Regions from separate parts of the Paenarthrobacter sp. JL.01a genome, predicted to be linked through region 3. Evidence: riboswitches for the same ligand, from Rfam matches in the RefSeq annotation. Region 3 holds a riboswitch; each other region holds the start of a gene.

Region 1 (7,098 bases), 1.4 Mb from region 3:
GAGTTGCGCTTGCCGCCACCGGCCTGGTCCTGACTGTCGGGCTGCCGGCTACCAGCCCCGTCATGGCCACCTCGGAATCGGGCCAGACCGAATCCGCCCTCGCCGTTGGCGGCCCCGTAGGAAGCCAGCCCGAGGTTTCCGCGGCAGCATCGGCCAAAATCGACTTCAGCCGTGCAGCTGTTGCCACCGCCGCCGACCCCGATGGAAAGCTGAAGCAACTGCTCAGCGCACAGTCCGCCGGCAGCATCCAGCGGTCCTCCTCCCTGGGAACCCTGGGCAGCCCCCTTGACTCCTTGGTCACGGCGTCGCCTTTCGGTTACCGCGTCAGCCCCCTGACCGGCGGAACCGGCGACTTCCACCGCGGCCAGGACTTCGTCGCCCAGTGCGGCACTGCCGTGCACGCGGCTGCGGCCGGCAAAGTGACCTTCGCCGGATGGCATGAGTACGGCGGAGGCAACCGCGTGGTCGTGGACCACGGAAACGGCCTTGAGACCACGTACAACCACCTGTCTTCGTTCAACGTCCAAGTGGGCCAGACGGTCAACCGCGGCGACACCGTTGCCCTCAGTGGCACCACAGGCGCCTCCACCGGCTGCCACCTCCACTTCGAGGTCCAGGTCAACGGCGAAGTCGTCGACCCCATGGGCTGGCTCTAAGCCAGTTGATGGTCCTCTCTCGCATTGATGACACGTCTCGTGACCTGAATGTGACATTCGCTTTCAATTGTTATAACCTTCAGAGCGCATCGGCTTTTTAGGGGGCCGATGCACTTGAGTGGATTGCCTAGCTCTGCCACCACTCGAGGTCCGTTCGCAAAATTCGTCTGGCAGGGGCGGGGGAACCACTTTTGGTCTTCGCATGAAGGCCTTGGGGTTAAGTCGCAAAGCTTCCCAGGAAGCAGCGCGGCCGGATGACTCCCATCCGAATCCGACAGCTCACCTCGCAGGCATTGGGAGAGGCTACCTACGTGTCATCACGCACTACCCCTGCGCGCCACCGCGCTGAAACGGTTCGTTCGAACCCGTTGAACACTCTTTCGAAGGCTGTTTCGTCAAACGCCGGTACCGTAGGCCGCCAGGCCGCCGTGCTGGCAGCAGCCTCAGGCCTCGTCCTCACCGTCGGACTGCCGGCCAACGCCGCCGGCACCGATGTCACCACCTCGGAAGTTTCCAGCACCCAGCAGCTGGCTGCCACCGCAGTTGTCACCGCAGAGCCCACAGCCACCGTTTCCTTCGAGAGCCCGGTCGTGGCCACCAAGGAAGCCCCCAAGGTCGTCCAGCGGGCAGCCCAGGTAACCGAGCGCACCGCAGATGACGCCACGGCAGTCACCGCCAAGTCCTCCGAAACCAAGGATTCCGCTGCAAGCGCGGCAGCATCCGGGCTCGCCGCCATCGCCTACACCGGAATCGGCTCCCCGTACGTGTGGGGCGGCACCACCCCCGCCGGTTGGGACTGCTCCGGCTTCACCCAGTGGGTCTACGCGCAGGCCGGCATCAGCATCCCCCGCGTGAACGCCTGGACGGCGATGAAGGCCACCAGCACGCCGCAGCCCGGTGACCTTGTCATGCAGAACGGCGGAGCCCATGTGGGTATCTACGTCGGCAACGGCATGATGATCAGCGCTTTGAACCCCGGACAGGGCACCCTGCTGCATTCCGTGGCTTCCACGGGCACGTCTTCTTTCTTCACCCTCCGCTAAAACACACCGATTCGGGGCTGGCTGACGTACCCCTGCCAGCCGGCCCACTACCCGCAGGTACCCCAACTGCCTGCGGATACGAAAGAGAAAAACAATGACCAGTGCAAACAAAGTTGCACGGCACCGCGCTGAGGCCCCCAAGACCAGCTCGCTTGCCGTGATCGCCAAGGCCGTCAGTGTCAACGCCGGTGGCGTCGGCCGCCAGGCAGCAGTCATCGCCGCAGCTTCAGGTTTGGTCCTGACCAGCGGTATCGCTGCCAACGCTGCTGAATCGAACGTGGACCGCGAGTCGACGGCGACCTCCGCCCTCGACGTCCAGTCGGTTGCCCAGGCCACGATCGCGGCGGACTCCACGGTCGCCATCTCCTACGAGCGTCCTGTTGTCACCACCGTGGAAGCTCCCGCTCCCGTAGTGGAAGAGGCTCCAGCCAAGGTTGAAGCAAAGACGCCCAAGGCCACCACGGCTCCGGCCGCCAACGCCACACTGGCCGTCAACGCCGCAACCCCGGCGCCTGCAGCTCCGGCAGCCTCCAGCGGACTCGGCGCAGCCATTGCTGCCGCCGCCTACGCTCAGCTCGGCGTCACGCAGGACTGCACCATGCTGGTCACCAACTCCCTTGCTGCTGTCGGCATCCACTTCCACGACTGGCCCGCCGGCTACCTCTCCCTCGGCCGCACCGTCAGCGCAGCCGAAGCACAGCCCGGCGACCTCGCCTACTACGCCAACGGCGGTCTTGCCGGACAGGCACACATCGCTGTTTACGTCGGCAACGGCATGGCAGTCCATGGTGGATGGAACGGATCCACCACGGCACTGTTCAGCGTCAACGTCGGCTCCGGACCGGTTTTCATCCGCGTCAACGGCTAGTCATTGACTCCCAGGAACACCCCGCAGGCAGTTGCCGGCGGGGTGTTCTGCTTTAACCGCGCATGAATTTTTGCGGACACTGTGAGCGAATCGACAAATAAATTCGTTGATACGGCATATAAGTGCTTACTCTTGTGTTGTCGATCCACAGCCCGTACATGCAGAGGGCAGCCGGCCCTCGTGCCCCTGACGGGTGCGGCCGTGAAGAGGTACGTGCATGCGCACACTCGTTCTGAATGCTGGATATGAACCGCTGGCGGTTATTACCTTCCGCCGGGCGCTGGTCCTTGTGCTCACTGGGAAAGCTAGCGTAGTGGCCGAAGGCGACGAGCCTGTCGTCGGGCCACAGGAGATTCTCGGACGCCCCTCCGTAATCCTCCTGAACCGCTACATCCGTCCCAAGTACAACAGGATCACTGCCGTGAGCCGTCGCGGAGTTCTTCGCCGCGATGGCCATCGTTGCGCCTATTGCGGGAAAACAGCCCACACCATAGACCACGTCCACCCCAAATCCAGGGGCGGCGCGGATTCCTGGGAAAACCTGGTTGCGGCGTGCTTGAAATGCAATAACGCCAAGAGCGACCACACACTGGCCGAAATGGGATGGAAACTCCGTTTCAAACCCGGTGTGCCCCAGGGAACCATGTGGCAGATCAAAGAACTCGAGAAACCTGCGCCGGACTGGGACCCGTTCCTGTTGCCGGAATCCGCTGCCTGATCGATTTCTGCTCAGCTCCGGCCGTCCGGGTACTCTGGGCGGATGGAGTTCAACGCCGTGATTCTGGCGGGTGGCAGGGCCACCCGCCTCGGTGGCGTGCCCAAGCCATCGTTGAAGTACGACGGCGACACCCTCCTTTCGCATGCCCTCAAGACTGCCCGGGGTGCGGCAGCGGTGGTTGTGGTGGGACCCGGCGTTCAGAATGACTCACTGCCCGAATCGGTGCTGATCGCTCGTGAGGAGCCTGTTTTTGCCGGGCCTGCAGCTGCGATTGCGGCAGGACTGGCAGTCCTGAAAACGAGGCCGCCCTCTGAATGGACCCTGGTTCTGGCCTGCGATATGCCCAGAGCCTCCGAGGGACTGGGCCGGCTGTTGGAGGCGCTCCAGGCGAATCCCACGGTGGAGGGGGCTATGGCGGTATCCGTTGACGGCCGCAAGCAGCCTTTGTTGGGGGTCTACAGCACAGCTGCCTTGGAACGGGAAGTGGCTGTGGCGTCGGCAGGTTCGGGATTAACGGACTCTCCGGTGTTCAGGCTGCTTGCTAGGCTGAACCTGCTGGACGTTGACGTCCCGGCAGGGTCTACGGATGACGTGGATACGTGGGAAGACGCCGCGGCCCTGGGTATTGACTACGAGTTGGAGGCGGACGTGAAGAGCCAGGAAGAGACGCTCGAGGATTGGTGCCGCACATTGCTGCAGGCCTTTGAGCTGGAGGGTGTGGAAGTGGACATCAACGAGGTGCTCGCTGTGGCAGGAGTGGCCGCGCACTCCGTGGTCCGCCCGGCTGCCCCGCTCACTACCTTCATTGCCGGATATGCTGCCGGCATGGCCCGCGGCATCGGCCAGGCCAGCGATGATGCCTCCATGAATGCCGCCTTGGACCTGGCCCGGAAGATTGCCAAGGAGTACTCGGAATCCGGGACTGACGCCGAATGACGGAGGCCCCCGGCGAGGGCCACCACGCGGCGCACACCTGGCAGGAAGCCCGGCAGCGTGCGTTCGACGTCGCCACGCCCATACCGGCCGGTCCGGTCCCGCTGAAGGCCGCCCTTGGCCGGACCCTTGCGTCGGATGCCCTGGCGGTCCAGGACATGCCGCACTACGCATCCTCCGCCATGGACGGCTGGGCGGTGAACGGAAGCGGTCCGTGGATACTCAGTGACCCCGGCCAGAGGCTGGCACCCCACCAGGCAAGCCCGATCGTCACCGGTGGCCTGATACCTCCAGGCGCCAAGGCGGTGCTGCGCAGCGAGAGCGGCGTCATCACCACGGACGACGACGGCCTGCCGCTTCTCGCGCTCGGCGGCGCCGCCAAGCCGGGGGAACCGCGCAACGGCCAACACATCCGCAAAGCCGCGGAAGAAGCCGCAGCTGGGGACGTCCTGCTCAAGGCCGGAACAGTCGTAAATCCCGCGCACATTGCCCTCGCGGCCCTGGCGGGCCTGGACCACCTAGACGTTGTAGGCAAACCCTTGGTCCGGTTCCTGTTGACGGGCTCGGAGGTAGTGGAACGCGGAGTGCCGCAGCCTGGCCAGGTACGCGACACCTTCGGGCCACAGCTTGGTTCCGTGGTGGAACTCCTCGGCGGTATCGCAGGGGAGCAGCTCAGGGTGGGCGACAGCTACGAGGAGTGGCTGGCTGCGCTCCAGGACACGGAGCCGGCACCGGGTGATCCGGACGCAGAAGCGGAGCCGCCTGCCGACGTCGTTATTACCACCGGCGGGACCGGCCGCTCCGGTACGGACCATTTCCGGCGGGCTGTGGCCGAACTCGGAGGCCGGCTGCTGATTGACGGCATCGCTATGCGGCCGGGGCATCCCGCCGTTTTGGCCGAGCTGCCGGACGGCCGCTTCGTGGTGGGGCTGCCGGGCAACCCGTTGGCGGCCATGATGGCCTTGTTCACCATCGGGGCACCTTTGCTTGCGGCGCTGGGGCACCGGCAGCTGGGCGAGGTGGGAGAGGTTCCCTGTGGCACCACCATCGACGCGGAGCCCGGACGGACGCGGCTAATGCCGTTCAAGCTGGTGTACGGCCTGGCATCGCCGGCCCAACACGCGGGGCCGGGCATGATGCGTGGGCTCGCCGGTGCGGACGGCGTGATGGTGGTTCCCCCGCATGGAGTCCAGCTGGGTGAACCTGTCCAGGCTTTCCCCTTGCCCTGGGGGAGGGCGTTGCCCGTGCCCAAATCCCCCGAGGACAAGCCCCGGAAAACGGCCGCGCGCCCGCAGCGGAAGCCGTCGTCGGGACCTGTGGACTGGAGCGGACTGGACGCCTGAGCGCGAGGCGGCTGCAGTGTTACTTGTGGCGAAAACCAGCGGCTGCAAGGTGCAATGATGGACTCATGAACAGGCATGCTCCCGAACAGGACATCAATGAAGATGACCTGCAGATCCACCCGCCCAAACGAGCCGCGGCAGGAGTCAAAGCCGTCACAGTGGCCCTCGAACGCGGCTACGCCCAAGCCGGAGTAACCCGCACTGTCCGTTCCATGCTGAGGGTCAACCAGCGTGATGGTTTCGACTGCCCGGGCTGCGCGTGGCCGGAGTCCATCACCGGACGGCGGAGCCCTGCGGAGTTCTGCGAGAACGGTGCCAAGGCCATCGCCGAAGAAAGCACTACGCGCACTGTTGGCTCACAATTTTGGGCCGACCACTCCATCGCCGAACTTGAAGGCAAAACGGAGTACTGGCTGGGCAGCCAGGGCCGCATTTCGGAGCCGGTAGTGATCAGGCCCGGGGACACGCACTATTCACCCATCAGCTGGACGGAAGCTTTCGCGCTGGTCGGGGACCACATCAACGCCACCACCCCGGATAAGTGCGTGTTCTACACCTCGGGCCGGACAGCCAACGAGACCGCCTTCATGTACCAGCTGTTCGCGCGCAGCCTGGGCACCAACAACCTGCCGGACTGTTCCAACATGTGCCATGAGTCCTCGGGAAGTGCGCTGAACCCCACGATCGGAATCGGCAAGGGCACCGTTTCCCTTGAGGACATCCACCACTCCCAGCTGGTGCTGGTGGTGGGCCAGAACCCGGGAACCAACCACCCGCGCATGTTGTCCGCCCTTCGCGACTGCAAAAACAACGGCGGCAAGGTAGTGGCCGTCAATCCGCTCCCTGAAGCCGGACTGCTGAACTTCAAGGACCCCCAGTCCCTCAATGGCGTGATCGGTGGCGGGACCACCATCGCCGACGAGTTCCTGCAGATCAAGGTAGGGGGTGACTTGGCGCTGTTCCAGGCACTTGGCCACCTGCTCCTGGCGGAAGAGAAACTCAACCCGGGTACCGTCGTCGACCATTCATTCATCGAAAGCCAGACCGAAGGCTTTGACGCCTACCGGCAGGCGCGTTCTGTGCTGGACTGGGAACAAACGGAACGGGCAACGGGTCTGTCGCGGGCCGGGATCACGAAGGTGGCCTCGATGATGGCGGCCTCGAAGGCCACCATCATCTGTTGGGCGCTTGGACTGACCCAGCAGCCGCACTCGGTGGACACACTGCGCGAGATCATCAACCTGCTGTTGCTGCAGGGCAACTTCGGCAAGCGCGGCGCCGGCGCCTGTCCGGTCCGTGGCCACTCGAACGTCCAGGGCGACCGCACCATGGGCATCTGGGAGAAGCCGAAGGAATCCTTCCTTGCCGCATTGGATAAGGAATTCGGCTTCACGATGCCGCGGGACCACGGCTACGACTCAGTGGAAACCCAGCACGCCCTGGAAAAGGGTGAGGTGGATGTGTTCGTGTCCATGGGTGGAAATTTCGCAGCCGCAGGCTCGGACACCGCCGCGTTGGAGGAGGGCCTGAAAAAGGC
Region 2 (7,098 bases), 710 kb from region 3:
CGATATGCAGCGGAAGCTGCCTGCGTTCTGCCTCGCGCGCGGCCCAGACCAAGGCACACTGCCCGTGCTCCGAACCGTCCACTCCCACGACGATGCCGCCCGGTGCTACCGTCAGGCCCTCGCCGTCCTGTGGCTCTTCACTGTGTCTGCCGTGCTGGTCCATTTGGGGCCCGCCTCTCCACCTACTGCTTGATGTTCCGGCCATTCTGCCAGAGGTTCTCCGGATCGGATTCCCGGATGGCTCCATTGTCAATGGCCAGGGTTGGTGAAATGTTAAATTTCTCCCTCCAGTGCTCACTATTCTCGGTCGGGAGGACCGAATCAAGGTGGGTTGACGCTATGTGTATAACGGTCAGGGCTCGGTTCCGGGACACCGGTTTAATGCTGCCGACGAACGCGCAAAACACGCTGCCCCGGGAGGCTATCCACGGGCGAAAAAGTTAGGTAATGTTCGAGTCACCGAATGGCCGGCCAACGTGTCCAACAACACAAACCGGCCATTTGTTTGCGGCCGCTTGGGGAACTCGGACGCGATCCCACGCGATGCCGGAAGGCACACACGTCAAGGAGGAACCAAGCAGTGTCACACGCGCCTGATTCCGGCACCGAACGCACTACCACCGTGGTCATAGGTGCCGGCCTGTCCGGCTTGGCCGTTGCCAGCGAACTTAGCCGCTACGGCGTGGGCTCCATCGTGGTGGATGGCTTCGGCGCCTTGTCGGCCTCCGGCCCCGCCGTCCACACAGGTATGTTGCAACGCTGCGAGGTAGCCGATCCCGCCTCCATCCAGGAACGCAACGAGATCCTCCGCCACCTGCGCAATTACGCGGCAAGCCACCATCTGGATGTTCGCAACACCACGCGGGCCGTACGCCTCGATTTCCTGGGCGCCGACGCATCCCAACACATTGGCTACGGACTTGCCGCGAGCATGACCCGGAACGGGCTCCTCGCGTCAGGCCCCCTTGAATCAGCACCTCGCCAATGGGCAGTGCACACAGCCAATGGAATCCTCCTGGCGGACCATGTGGTGGTGACGCGTTGCGCGCAGAGCCAACTGCGGCGGATGCTGGCCGAACTGGGCATCGCCGTGGGGCAGAACCTCGTGTCCGCCATGCGCGCCGTGGGCATGCATCTGGTGGGCGTGGGAGAACTCATCACGCCGACGCCCAAGGAAGTGCTCCGGCAGGCCAAGGCGGTTGGCCAGGCAATCTCCTCAAAGGTTGCACTGCCCGGCGGCCCTGGCATCGCCATTGCCTAGCTGCGCAGGCGCTGCAAACCCATACTTAAAGCCCAAAGGCCGGTGTCCTCGAAGAATCAATCTTCGGAAGACACCGGCCTTTGCGTTGATGCGTGAGGCTTATGCGCCAGCGCGTACGTAGGTGATGGGACCCGTCGCGGTCAGCCAGCTGATCGGGTGGATGCCCGTCTGGTTGCCGTTGATGCCACCGCTGATGGCCTGGCCGTTGCCGATGTAGATGGCAACGTGGCCCGACTGGACGATCATGTCGCCCGGCTGGGGGTCACTGACAACCTTGCCGTAGTTCATGAACTGCATGGGTGCCAGGTCGCCAACAGGGATGCCTGCGGAGCCGAGGGCCCGCTCAACCATGGCGGTGCAGTCCTGCATGATGCCGATCTGGGCGTAAGCCGAGGCAACCATGGCAGCGTTGACGCCACCAGCGGCAGGAGCCGCAGCTACCGGAGCGGCAGCAGGAGCAACAGCGGCCGGAGCAGCAACTGCAGCCTGGGCGGCGACAGGAGCCGCAGCAGCAGCGACGGTAGCGGTCTTGGGAGCGGGGGCCTCAACGACCGGAGCCGGCTTTTCGATGACCGGAGCCGCAACAGAAGCAACTGCGGGACGCTCGAAGTTGATGGTCGCCGTCGAAAGGGCGGTTACAACCTGGGTCGGAGCCTCGGATGCGGTCTCGGCGACCGTGGCAGGGCTGGAGTCACGCTGGGCCGGAGCCTCGGCTGCGTGGGCAGCTACGGAGCCGGTCAGCACGAGTCCGGAAGCTGCTGCGATAACGGCTGCCTGGCGGCCAGCGCCGGAAGCGTTGCTGGCAACTGCCTTGGAGATGGAGATGAACGGATTAGGACGTACGCTGTCCGCCTTACGACGGCCGCGAAGAATGCGTGAAGACATGAAAGAGCCTCTCCCGATGCCTGCGAGGTTAGCTGTCGGATTCGGATGGGAGTCACCCGGCCACTATCTCCCGCTGAGCGGAAGCTTCGTGACTTCACCCCAAGGCGCGCTCGTAAGCGGCCCAAATTGGGTTCCCCGTCTCTGCCGTAGGTTTGTCTGCGAACGGATTCCGGACTGCGGCAGAGCTAGGCAATCAGGCCGGAAGTGCCTGCTACGTGGAACAGGCACAGGTACCACCGTACGCGATGATCGCTGCGAAGTCACATTTAAGTAACGGGAACCGTTGCCTTGGCGTGTCGCAGTGACCGAACCGAGATATTCGCAGCTATGTAGAAAAGCCCGTCATTCCGCGGATGCGGGGCCTTCCGAGTCATCGGAAGCAGCAAGTTTCTTCCGTGCTGTCACAGCAAGGAAGATCACGAGCCCAACTGCCACTGCTGCGATCACAACGATGCTCCATGGGAAAGGCTGGGACGCGTCAGCCGCGGGAGCGCTGCTGCCGGTTCCCGGAGGTGCCGAACCCACGGACGGGACCGTGGCCGACGTCGCCGATCCGGAAGGTGAGGCCGCTGCGGAGCCGCTGGCCGCCGTCGTGCTTCCAGCGGTGGCCGTGAACTTGAAGGTGCCTTCGATGGGGTGCGAATCGGAGCTGACGACGCGCCAAACCACGGTGTACTCCCCCGCAGGGGCGCCCGCGCGAAGCTTCTGCACCGCCTGGCTGTCGATGATTTCCACGGGTCCGTCAGCCCAGTTTTCACCGCCGGCGGTTACAGTGACGCCCGAACCGATGGCCAGGGGCCGGTTGTTGAACGTAATGGAGACCGACGCCGGAACTTCAGCCACGGTGGCACCGTTCGCCGGCGCCGTGGATTCCGCGACGTCGTGCGCGGACGCCGGTGCCGCGGAAAACAGCAGGGCGGAGGCGAAGGCAAAGGCGGCGACGACGGCGGCCAGAAGCGGGCGGATGGTACGCATGGGGCGGTTTCTCCTAGTGTTGGCTTCCTTACAGACTAGGGGAATGGTCCGAAGCCCCCACATTCCACGGCATAGGATTTGATAGCACACTCCCCCCAAAACCCGGAGACCTTCATGCTTAAACAAGGTTCTGCAGTGGACCGCTACTTCAAGATTTCCGAACGTGGCTCCACGTATTCAAGGGAAATCCGCGGCGGTTTCGCGACATTTTTCGCCATGAGCTACATCGTGGTGCTGAACCCGCTGATCCTCTCGGGCGCCGATTCCAGCGGCGCGTCCCTGGGCTTCACGGCGGTTGCGGCCACCACGGCTTTCGTTGCCGGCATCCTGACCATCCTGATGGGCGCCTGGGCCAAGCACCCCTTCGCTGTGGCCACCGGGCTGGGCGTTAATGCCTTCGTGGCGGTCACTGTCGCCTCCCATCCACAGCTGACCTGGCCGGACATGATGGGCCTGGTGGTCCTGTCCGGCGTCACCATGCTGATCCTGGTCCTCACAGGCTTCCGCACGGCTGTGTTCAAGGCCGTGCCCGAAGCCCTCAAGACCGCGATCGTGGTGGGCATCGGCCTGTTCATCGCCCTGATCGGCCTGGTGAACGCGGGCTTCGTCCGCCGCATCCCGGACGCCGCGGGCACCACCGTTCCGCTGGGCCTCGGCGTTGACGGCAAGCTCATGGGCTGGCCCACGCTGGTGTTCGCCGTCGGCCTGATCCTGACCATCGCGCTGGTGGTCCGCAAGGTCCGTGGCGCGATCCTGATCGGCATCGTGGTTTCCACGGCGTTGGCCGCCATCCTCGAGTTCACCCTTCACATCGGCCCCAGCTTCGACGGCAAGAACGTCAACCCCCGCGGCTGGTCGCTAGTGGCCCCCACCCTGTCCGAATGGGGCGCCCCGGATCTTTCCCTGATCGGCAAGGCAAACCCGTTCGGCGCCTTCCAACACCTCGGATTCATCGCAGCTGCGCTCCTGGCATTCGTGATCCTGCTCAGCATCTTCTTCGATGCCATGGGCACCATGGTGGGCCTGGCAAACGAGGCAGGCACCGTCGACAAGGACGGCAACATCCCCAATGTGGACCGCGTGCTCCAGGTGGACGCCCTCGGCGCGATTGTGGGCGGTGGCGCATCGGTTTCCTCCAACCAGATCTTCGTGGAGTCCGGCGCTGGCATCGGCGAAGGTGCACGCACCGGGCTCGCCTCGATCGTCACCGGCGTTCTCTTCCTCATTGCCATGTTCTTCACGCCGCTGATCAACCTGGTGCCCTTCGAGGCTGTCGCTCCCGCCCTGGTGGTTGTGGGCTTCATGATGGTGTCCCAAGTGGGCAAGATCGATTGGCAGGACTGGGGTGTCGGCATTCCCGCGTTCCTGACCATCGCCCTGATGCCGTTCACTTACTCCATCGCCAACGGCCTGGGTGCCGGCTTCATTTCCTTCGTCCTCATCCGCACGTTCCAGGGCCGAGCCCGCGAAGTCCACCCCCTGATGTGGGCTGTGGCCGCGGCGTTCCTGCTGTTCTTCGGCATTGGAACCGTGGAGGAGCTGTTGGGCGTCAAGTAGTGCTGCGCCGGGTTGGCATTCCGGTATTTCAGACACTCCGGACCCGGAACTGCTGTTTTAAGCAGTCCGGGTCCGGTGTGCTTTAAGCATGCAAACCAGCCACATCACCGTAGATGTCAGCCCCACTCCGTGGACCGGCCGTTTCGATGGCGACGGCCCGGAACACCGCCGCTGGTGGCAGGCCATCACCCCGCACACGCCCGAAGCTGGCGACGCAGCCTCGCGTCCCGCCGTCGTGCTTGGTTTCCGCAGCGACGCCGGCGTCCTCCGCAACAAGGGACGCGTGGGTGCCGCCGCAGCTCCGGCCGCCATCCGTTCGGCGCTGGGTCCCCTTGCGTACCACCTCGACCGCGACATGTTCGACGCCGGTGATGTGGTTGTGGAGGACGACTCACTGGAAGCGGGCCAGGAGCGCGCCGGCCGCGCCATTTCGGAATTGCTCGACGCCGGTAACCTCACCGTGGTGCTGGGCGGCGGCCACGAGACCGCGTTTGCCAGCTACTTGGGCGTTGCCGGGTCGGAAGCGGTGCGGAGCGGCAAGCGGCTCGGCGTTTTGAACCTGGATGCCCACTTTGACCTGAGGGACGAGCCGATACCTAGCTCGGGCACACCGTTCCTCCAGATGGCCCACGCGGAAGCTGCCGCCGGGCGCGGACTGCAGTACGCCGTCGTCGGAATCTCGCAGCCGAACAACACGCCCACGCTGTTCGACACCGCGCACCGCCTGGGTGTGAAGTACCTGCTGGATGAGGACTGCTCCCCCGAAGCCGTGGAGGTTTTCGTTGCCGACTTCCTGGCTGGCATCGATGTGCTCTACCTGACGATTGACCTTGATGTGATGCCGGCTTCGGTGGCCCCGGGAGTCAGCGCGCCTGCGGCGTATGGCGTGCCGCTGCCCGTGATCAGTGCAGTGTGCCGCCAGGTTGCAGCCAGCGGAAAGCTGCTGCACCTGGACGTGGCTGAGCTGAACCCGTCATTCGACATTGATTCCCGTACCGCCAAAGTTGCGGCCCGGCTGGTCAACACGTTGCTCACGTAGGCCTGTTTTTGGCGCCATCCTCCGCTTAGCCTGTGTGGAGGGAAGGATGGCGATGGGCGCAGTTCCTGTGCAGGACAAGTGGGCCTGGGTATCCGGGCTGATCGCCGTTGGCCTGGGCCTGGCAGCCCACATGCTGGCTGGTGGCAGTTCGCCGGCCTTCCCTGTCCTCCTCGGACTCGCCGCGCTGTGCTGCCTGGCGGCGCAGCTCCTGGCGCGCTGGGTTCATGGGCCCTTGATCCTGCTGCTCATCTCCGGCGTGGCCCAGCAGCTGTTGCACTTTGGCTTTGCCGCATTCGGCGGCTATTTCCCCGGCAATGGATGGTTTGAGCATCTCCATGGTGCCGGGCAGGCTCTGGGCGACGCGACGGCGGTGGCAGCCTCCATCGGTGGTTCGCCACACATCATGCTCTACACGCACATGGCGGCAGCCATCCTGACCCTCGTGGCGGCGGCCGGCGTCGCAAGGGTGGCCCGGAGGGCTGCCTCGTCCCGGCGCGCGACGATGTCCCGGCGGGCGTCACCAGCCGCAACCAAAAGCAACACCGCGTAGCGCGGCGAAAGCTCGGGAAACCAACGTTGAACCTGCCGCTGCCGGGCGCCTAGTGTCGTTTGCACGTGGTGTGCCCGAGAGGCCAGGGAGCTGCCTGCAAAGCAGCGTACGCGGGTTCGAATCCCGCCACCACGTCCATTGGGGTCGCGTCGCTCACCGCCGTGTCTCCCGGCCTCGGTCACCGCCGAGTTGGCACTTAATGACAGTGTTTTGTCCAAACATTGGCATTAAATGCCAACTCGCGTGGCTGAGACTCAGATCACGCCCTTGCCAGTCATCTTACAAATATTAGGCCTCCAGCGACTATGATTGATGGGTCGCCCTCGCATGCGGCAAGTAATAGGAGGCCCCCAAATGACCCCTGCAATGACTGCAGAACGCGAAATCCGTCTGTCCTTTTCCCGGGCTGACGAAATCCACGACGGACTCGAGCAAGCCGTGGATGCATTGATCAAGAACGCAGCGGCAGACGCCAACTGCGGCATTCTGGTGACCCGGCACGAGCCCGGCACCTACACCGTGGCGCTGGACGAATCCGTTCCCTTCGGTCAGACCCACGAAGCACTCGCTGCCTGATCACGGCAGCGAAAAAACCGGGGCCCGTCCCCTTCCGCCACTACTACCTGCGGAAGGGAACGGGCCCCGGTTTCTGTTTAGGCATTGCTTAGGCGCGGCGGAGGACCACGCCGTCTGACTTCATGAACAGTTCCTTGCCCTCTTCGGTCACCCCTGGACCGGAGTGTTCAAGCCACACCACGTTCCCGCTGCCGGAGACTTCCTCGACCCGGCCGGCTGCGATGACGTGGGCGTACTTGACCACTTCCACCGTGT
Region 3 (7,098 bases):
CCGCCGGGACACCTCACGCTGATCCGCAGGCCACCCCGGGTCACGGTCAAACCCAGGATCCCAAGGCTCCACGGACCGATCCGGGCAAGGACATCCTTCCCCCGGCTCCGTCGCTTCCGGTCACGCCGCCGGAGATCGATCCCTCCAAGCTGGATCCTACAAAGCTCCGCCCCTCGGACATTCCCGTCCCGGTGCTTCCCACCTTGCCCGCGAAGTGACACTTGGTGGCAATGTTGGGCACCAACATTGCCATTAACTGCCCATTTGGCGCGGTTTAAACCACGACGGCGGGGTGCGGCTTCGCGTGGAAGCCGCACCCCGCCGTCGTGTTTGGTTTGCTAGGCGGAAACCAGGCTGTGCCAGTCGGTGACCAGGGGCAGGTTGTGAGCCTCGGAAACGGAGTGGTGTGCCACGTGGCCGGCGGCGATGTTGAGGCCGGCAGCCAGGGCGGGGTCGCGGTCGAAAGCGGCCTTGACGCCCAGGTTGGCCAGGGCCACGGCGTAGCGCAGGGTGACGTTGGTCAGTGCGTACGTGGAGGTGTTCGGAACAGCGCCAGGCATGTTGGCAACGCAGTAAAAGATCGAGTTGTGGACCTTGTACGTCGGTTCCTGGTGGGTGGTGGGGTGCGTGTCCTCGAAGCAGCCGCCCTGGTCCACGGCGATGTCAACCAGAACCGAGCCCGGCTTCATGCGGGAGACGAGTTCGTTGGTGACCAGCTTGGGGGCCTTGGCGCCCGGGATCAGGACGGAGCCGATCACGAGATCTGCGTCGATGACTGACTTCTCGATCTCGTAGGCGTTGGAGGCAACGGTCTTCAGGCGGCCCTGGTAGAGGGCATCGAGTTCGCGCAGCCGGTTGATGTTGATGTCCATGATGGTGACATCAGCACCGAGACCCAGCGCCATGGCAGCGGCGTTGGTTCCCGCAACGCCGGCGCCGAGGACAACAACCTTGGCCGGACGCACGCCCGGTACGCCGCCCAGGAGGACACCCTTGCCACCGGCCGGAGCCATCAGCGATGAAGCGCCAACAACTACCGACAGGCGGCCTGCGACCTCGGACATCGGGGCGAGCAGCGGAAGCGCGCGGCCTTCCTGCACGGTCTCGTAGGCGATGGCGGTGACGCCGGAGTTGATGAGCTCGGCGGTGAGCTCGGGCTCTGCGGCGAGGTGGAGGTAGGTGAAGAGGATGAGGCCCTTGCGGAAGCGGTGGTACTCGGCAGCGATGGGCTCCTTGACCTTCATGACCATATCAGCGCGGCCCCAGACGTCATCGGCTTCGTTGACGATTTCTGCGCCGGCGATCGAGTATTCCTCGTCGGTGATGCCCGAGCCCAGGCCTGCGCCGCGCTCAACCAGAACGGTGTGTCCGTGGGTGCGGAACTCGTGAACGCCTGCGGCCGTAATGGCTACGCGGAACTCGTTGTTCTTGATTTCTTTGGGGACGCCGATGATCATTTGTTGGCTCCATCGTTAGCGGCCTTTTCGGCCGAATATGTACTGCGGGCTGTGATTCCAGAATAAATCCGGCTGTGAGGCAGGCGACATGAAAGCCGGGCCGCCTCAAGTTCAAAACCCCGGAAAATCAGGGAACTTTGCTGCGTAGGTTCGACATTTGTCGTGTGCTGGAGCGTCAGGTGTCGCCTGATGTTGGTACGCTGTGCGGATGCAGCAGGACGTGGAACAGATCGTGGAACGTGTGGCGCTGAAGCTCGGGCGCGGGCTGTCGCTGGAGGACCTCGACGGCGTCCTCCTGGCCTACAGCTCCAACCAATCCCACGCCGACCGTGTCCGCGTGAATTTCCTCCTGAGCAAGCGCGTTCCGGGGGATGTCAGCGCCTGGCAGCTCTCGCACGGCATCGCCACAGCGGTGCGCCCCGTCGTGGTCCCCGCCAACGACGAACTGGGGATGCTGGGCCGGGTCTGCGTGCCGCTTTTGGTCCGCGGTTTCCGTGTGGGGTACCTGTGGGTGCAGCAAGACCTTGAAGAGCAAAGTGCGACGGCGATCCTCGCCCAATTGCCCGGCGTGCGTGACGAGCTGGACCTGTTGGCGGGCCTGCTCCTTGACTCCAATACGGCCGAGTCCGAGTTCCGGCGAAGGCGTGAGCAGGAGTTCCTCTCGGCTTGCGGCGGTGAGTCGAATGCCGTCGCCGCCGTAGCGGGCTGGAAGGAGATCCAGGGCCGCGGTCCGTGGCAACTGGTGACCATCCTGGACGCGGACGGTGCCCGGTCCGACGTCGACCCCATTGCCGCAACCCTGACGCATCGCTCTGCCGCGCTGCAGTCGACCATCGGCGTGAACGCCGCCTTGTTCAGTGCGGGTACGGAAACCCACTCGGTGGTCCTGTTCCGCGAATCCGGGGGCCGGGCAGACCACGCGCAGGTCCTGGTCCACTACCAGCTGGAGCTCGCCAAGCGTGCCGGCAGGACCGTGGACCGCGTCATCCTGGGGATCAGCGAGCCTTTTCAGGTGATCAGGCAGCTCGCGGGGGCGTACCGGCAATCCAAGGTCGCAGCCCAAGCCGCTGCGGTTGACCTGCAGCTGGGGGAGTTGGTGGACAGCCGGGCGGTTGGTGTGTACCAGCTTTTCGATCGCCTGCTGGCCCCGGGTGGTTGGGACGACACCGGCTCGGTGCATTTCCGGACACTCGAGGATCAGGATAAGAACGGCGAGCTCCTGCCGGTCCTCGAACTCCTCTACGACAACGACGGCGCGGTCCAGGATGTGGCCGCCAAGCTTCACCTCCACCGGAGCAGCATCTACAACAGGCTGGGCCGGATCCGCCAGCTCATCGGTGCTGATCCGCTCAATGGTGCCATCCGGCTCGAGCTCCACGCGGCCCTCAAGGCGCGGCGCTGGGCGGGGCGGCCAAGGATCTGAGGGCCATGTGAATCGGGCCCACTAACCACATGAGGCAGGCACCCTGCACGGGTGCCTGCCTCAGTGGTGGCTAGGAACGCCTTAAGCGCTGGCAACTCCAGCGGCCCCTCCGGCGTCGGAAAGTGGACGTGCGGCTGCTGCTGCAGTACCGGCCGTGCCACCCGGTGTGGACTGTGGTGCGGGGCAAACGGATGCTCATTGCAACACATCCCGGGCAGCGCTCAGGAGCGATTCCAAGGTGGATGCTTGCGGCTTCGGCGTGTTCGGGTTGCCGGTGGGCCGTGGCTTGGAGGTCTCCGTGGGCGTGGGTGTCGGCGTAGGAGTTGCTGTCGTGGTCGGAGTCGGGGTTGTAGTCGGCGTCGGCGTGGCTGGCGGAGTGGTGACCGTGTCCGACGGCACGTCGCTGGGAGCCGGCGCGGGCTGGGCCGGAGTCGTTCCGGGCGCAGGCGTCGAGGTCACGGGCGGTGCAGCAGCCGGGGCTGCCGCCGAAGGTACCCAAACCGGAGCGGCCAAGGAGACGTGCGGTGAGGGAACCGACGACGGCGAAACCGCCGCAGGTGCCTCCGGGACCGTTGCCGGCTGGCCGGCTTCGGACGAGGCTGAACCCGATGACGACGGGGACGACGCCGTGGTGTAGGACGTCCGTGGTGCCGGTGCGGCGGAGCCCGATTGGCGGTCAGCGTTGCCGCCGCTGGCTTGGTTTGTGGGTGCTTCCTGCCCGAAGAAGGGAAGATGCAGGGCCTGACCCACGGATCCTGCGGTCAGGGCGAGTCCCAGCGCGCCGGCAACAATTGCCATGCGCTGGCTCATGTGCTTCACGGACGCGGCTTTCCGCAGGACGGCTTGGGGTTCGCGGCCGAATGTCGAGGTCGCGCCGAGGCCCGCAGCGTTAAGAGGAGCTGGCGTCTTGGGTGCAGCGGCGGCGGCCGCGGGAATGGCCGCAGTGGCCGGATTTTCCTGCCGGACGATCGGGATGGCGGACGTTGAAGGGCCCGGCGTGGTTGAAGCGGGAGCTGCGGCCCGGGCGGCCTCGACAACCGGGATGGCCGCGGTCGCCGGTTCCGGGGGCACGGATTTCGCTGCCAGGGTTTCTGCCGGCTCAATCACGGCGCGGGCTGCCCGTTCCCGCTCAGCGGCGCGGGCGGCGGCGCGCGTGGTGGGAATCGCCGCAGTGGCGGGTTCCGGCGTCGTACTTTCTGTACCGGCGACCTGTCCGCTGGGTTGGGCCCGACGGCGTCCGGTTGGCTTGGTGCGCTCGCGTTCGAGTTGCGCGCGGCGCGTGTTATCCATGGTTGGGGACATGGTTGTGCCTCTCAACGCCTGCGAGGTTAGCTGTCGGGTTCGGACGAGGCCGTCCGGCCGCTGGTTGCGGCTTCACCCCAAGGGCTTGCGGAGAAAACAAGCCCGGAGAACTGTGGGTCCCCCGTCTCTGCCGCGGGTCTGGCGGATCCTGGATTGCGGCAGAGCCCGGCGTCAATCCAGAAGCGGCCCAGCGGAGATTCGGGTCGCCCTACGACCGTACAGTAGCCGGAAAGTAAAGTCACATTAATGTAACGGGCGGAACGTCCGCCCCTTCGAGAGGGCTCTACCGCTTAGGCTTCGGGGCCGGCCGAAGTCCGGAAGGCACTAGCCTTGGGCGCCTACTGGCCGGTAGACATGAGCTATGGACCTGCCTGTGATGCCGCCCGTTTCGCCCATGCTCGCCAAGTCTGTCCCGAACATCCCCGACGTTGGGCATTACGAGCCCAAGTGGGATGGGTTCCGGACCATCGTCTTCAAGGACGGGGACGAGATCATCCTGGGCAGCCGCAACGAAAAGCCCATGACGCGCTACTTCCCGGAGCTCGTTGAAGCCCTGAAGAGGAACCTTCCGGACAAGTGCGTGGTGGACGGCGAGATCATCCTGATCCAGGGCAACAGGCTGGAGTTCGAGGTGTTGCAGCAGCGGATCCATCCCGCGGACAGCCGGGTGCGGATGCTTGCGGAGAAGACGCCGGCGTCGTTGGTGGCGTTCGACCTTCTTGCCCTCGGCGAGGAGGATCTCACGGTAAAGCCCTTCGCAGAGCGACGCGCGGCCTTGGAGAAAGCCCTCGCCAACGCTGAGCCGCCGGTGTACGTCACGCCCGCGGTGACGGACCTGGAGCGGGCGAAGGAATGGTTCGTGCAGCTTGAGGGAGCAGGGCTCGACGGCGTGCTGTCCAAACCGCTCGACGGCACCTATCAGCCGAACAAGCGGGTGATGTTCAAGACCAAGCATGAGCGGACAGCCGACTGTGTCGTTGCCGGCTTCCGCTGGCACAAGACCGCGAAAGTTGTGGGGTCGATGCTCCTGGGGCTCTACGACGACTCGGGCCGGCTCCATCACGTCGGCGTCGTGGCATCATTCCCCATGGCAAAGCGGGAGGCGTTGGTGGCTGAGCTTGAGCCCTATCAAGTGGAGTTTGCCGAGCATCCCTGGGGTGAGTGGGCCAACCAGGAAGCCGGCGGATCCAGGATGCCCGGTGCCCAGAGCCGGTGGAGCGCGGGCAAGGACTTCTCCTTTGTTCCCCTCCGCCCTGAGCTGGTCATTGAGGTGGCCTACGACTACATGGAGGGCGACCGGTTCCGCCACACGACGCAATTCCGCCGGTGGCGGCCGGACCGGACCCCCGAAAGCTGCACGTATTCGCAGCTGGAGGAGCCTGTGGAGTACGACCTCGGGGAGATACTGAACCTCCCGTAGCCGGGTAATGCCAAACACGTTGCCAACCCGCTGTTGCGTCGCTGGCCAGCAACGCAACAGCGGGTTGGCAACGGAGTTAGCTGTGCCGCCGGGTACTACTCCTCGTGCCCTTGGTCGCTGCTCATGCTTCCTTCAGCAGGGGGCGTTTCGCCCGGGGGTACCCCTCCACCGGGCTCGAGTCCCGTGACGATTCCGTCCAGGGGATCCGGGTTGGCTGAGGCTGCGGGATCATCGTCCTCGTCCTGGCGCATGTCGGGGTCCTCGTGGATGCTGTCCGCGTCCGCTGTGGTGTCAATGGGTCCGGTTGCGCCGCTCACGCCGAAGGTTTGGGGATCGTCTTCCGGGTCATAGCTGGTCATGGTGAACCCTTTCGTCAGTAAGGTGAACCAGTTCGTAAGTAAACTTACTAATTTGCTTGCCCCGCCAGCCTAACGTGATCCGGCTTCCCCCAACAAGGGGCACCCGCGTGTGGGGCCGGCGTCGTCCCCAATCCCTCAGCGGTGCTGCGTTGTGGCGTTGACGAAGCTCCGGATGGCATCCGCCACGGCCTTGGGCCGCATGTGCTGGGCTACGTGTCCCACCCCGGGAATCTCAACCAACCGCCCCTGCGCTACGGCCCGCGAAAGCCGGAGCGACCACTCCGGTCCGGCAACCTGGTCCCGGCTTCCGCGGAGAACCAGGACCGGAGCCTGTATCCGGGAGAGCCGTTCCTCCGTCGGGTACTTCATCATCACGGGCAGTTCGGTGAAGTACCAGCGGGGCCCGCAGCGAAGATAATCGCTGAACACGATCCAATTCGAGGAGGGGCTTTCGCGCAGCATCCCGTCCAAACCCAGGGCAATCGACTGCCGCAGGATGTTCTTGTGCCTGGAATCGACAACAGGACCCATCAACACCACGTGCCGTGCACTCTCCGGCCGGTGCAGGGCCGCCTCGATGGCGAACTGCACTCCCATGGAGTGGCCCACCAGAACGTACGAGTCGATCCCGCGCGATGCCAGTGCTTCGGCAATGAAGGCTCCGTAGTCTTCGATCTGGAGTTGCCGTTCCGGCCGCGGCGTCCCGGCGAAACCGGGCAGGTCCAGGGAATACGTGGGCGCGCTCGCGGCCAGCACAGCGTGCAACCGGGCAAGGTAGCGGTGCGAGACTCCAATGCCGTGGATGAGGATGTAGGCCGGTGCCGCCTCCGGGGCAGTGCCCGGCGCGGGTGTGCCTTCCGTCCAGACGATGCGTCCGGTCAGGCCGAGAACCTCGATGTCGGCGGACAGCAGCGCGGTCATGCGGGGCAAGCCAGGTACGGGGATCGTGAAGCCATACCGCTATTGAACCGCATCAGGGACGAAGGCGATTACTCCCTGGTCGCGTCGTCCGATTCAGCCGGGTCTGCTGCCGGACGTGAAGCGTCAGGTGCGGCCGCCGCATCAGCTGCCTCCCGGCGTCGTGCGATTTTCGCCTCGGTCCACATGGTGACCGCTACGAATACCGTGCACGCGAAC

What was found. A riboswitch is a leader RNA that binds a small molecule or an ion and turns the genes downstream of it on or off. The one in region 3 is predicted to bind cyclic di-AMP.
Region 1: it holds a riboswitch for cyclic di-AMP, as region 3 does, so the genes downstream of both, N5P29_RS05100 (C40 family peptidase) here and N5P29_RS19395 (hypothetical protein) in region 3, are expected to answer to the same signal.
Region 2: it holds a riboswitch for cyclic di-AMP, as region 3 does, so the genes downstream of both, N5P29_RS01975 (NlpC/P60 family protein) here and N5P29_RS19395 (hypothetical protein) in region 3, are expected to answer to the same signal.

Annotation. Positions count from the first base shown of each region.
Region 1 covers NZ_CP104877.1:1,034,047-1,041,144, forward strand. Annotated here, with positions in the region: gene N5P29_RS05095 (M23 family metallopeptidase) at 1-656, shown strand, start outside; cyclic di-AMP (ydaO/yuaA leader) riboswitch at 795-963, shown strand; gene N5P29_RS05100 (C40 family peptidase) at 968-1,699, shown strand; gene N5P29_RS05105 (NlpC/P60 family protein) at 1,794-2,567, shown strand; gene N5P29_RS05110 (HNH endonuclease) at 2,785-3,285, shown strand; gene N5P29_RS05115 (NTP transferase domain-containing protein) at 3,328-4,221, shown strand; gene N5P29_RS05120 (molybdopterin molybdotransferase MoeA) at 4,218-5,561, shown strand; gene N5P29_RS05125 (FdhF/YdeP family oxidoreductase) at 5,627-7,098, shown strand, end outside.
Region 2 covers NZ_CP104877.1:392,363-399,460, reverse strand. Annotated here, with positions in the region: gene N5P29_RS01985 (universal stress protein) at 1-163, opposite strand, end outside; gene N5P29_RS01980 (NAD(P)/FAD-dependent oxidoreductase) at 581-1,261, shown strand; gene N5P29_RS01975 (NlpC/P60 family protein) at 1,361-2,146, opposite strand; cyclic di-AMP (ydaO/yuaA leader) riboswitch at 2,150-2,338, opposite strand; gene N5P29_RS01970 (copper resistance CopC family protein) at 2,489-3,121, opposite strand; gene N5P29_RS01965 (NCS2 family permease) at 3,236-4,678, shown strand; gene hutG (formimidoylglutamase) at 4,767-5,717, shown strand; gene N5P29_RS01955 (hypothetical protein) at 5,770-6,267, shown strand; tRNA gene N5P29_RS01950 (tRNA-Cys) at 6,332-6,405, shown strand; gene N5P29_RS01945 (hypothetical protein) at 6,622-6,843, shown strand; gene N5P29_RS01940 (hypothetical protein) at 6,932-7,098, opposite strand, start outside.
Region 3 covers NZ_CP104877.1:4,087,309-4,094,406, reverse strand. Annotated here, with positions in the region: gene N5P29_RS19410 (hypothetical protein) at 1-218, shown strand, start outside; gene ald (alanine dehydrogenase) at 339-1,457, opposite strand; gene N5P29_RS19400 (PucR family transcriptional regulator) at 1,666-2,880, shown strand; gene N5P29_RS19395 (hypothetical protein) at 3,076-4,170, opposite strand; cyclic di-AMP (ydaO/yuaA leader) riboswitch at 4,186-4,336, opposite strand; gene N5P29_RS19390 (ATP-dependent DNA ligase) at 4,544-5,602, shown strand; gene N5P29_RS19385 (DUF6480 family protein) at 5,698-5,961, opposite strand; gene N5P29_RS19380 (alpha/beta fold hydrolase) at 6,097-6,882, opposite strand; gene N5P29_RS19375 (hypothetical protein) at 6,951-7,098, opposite strand, start outside.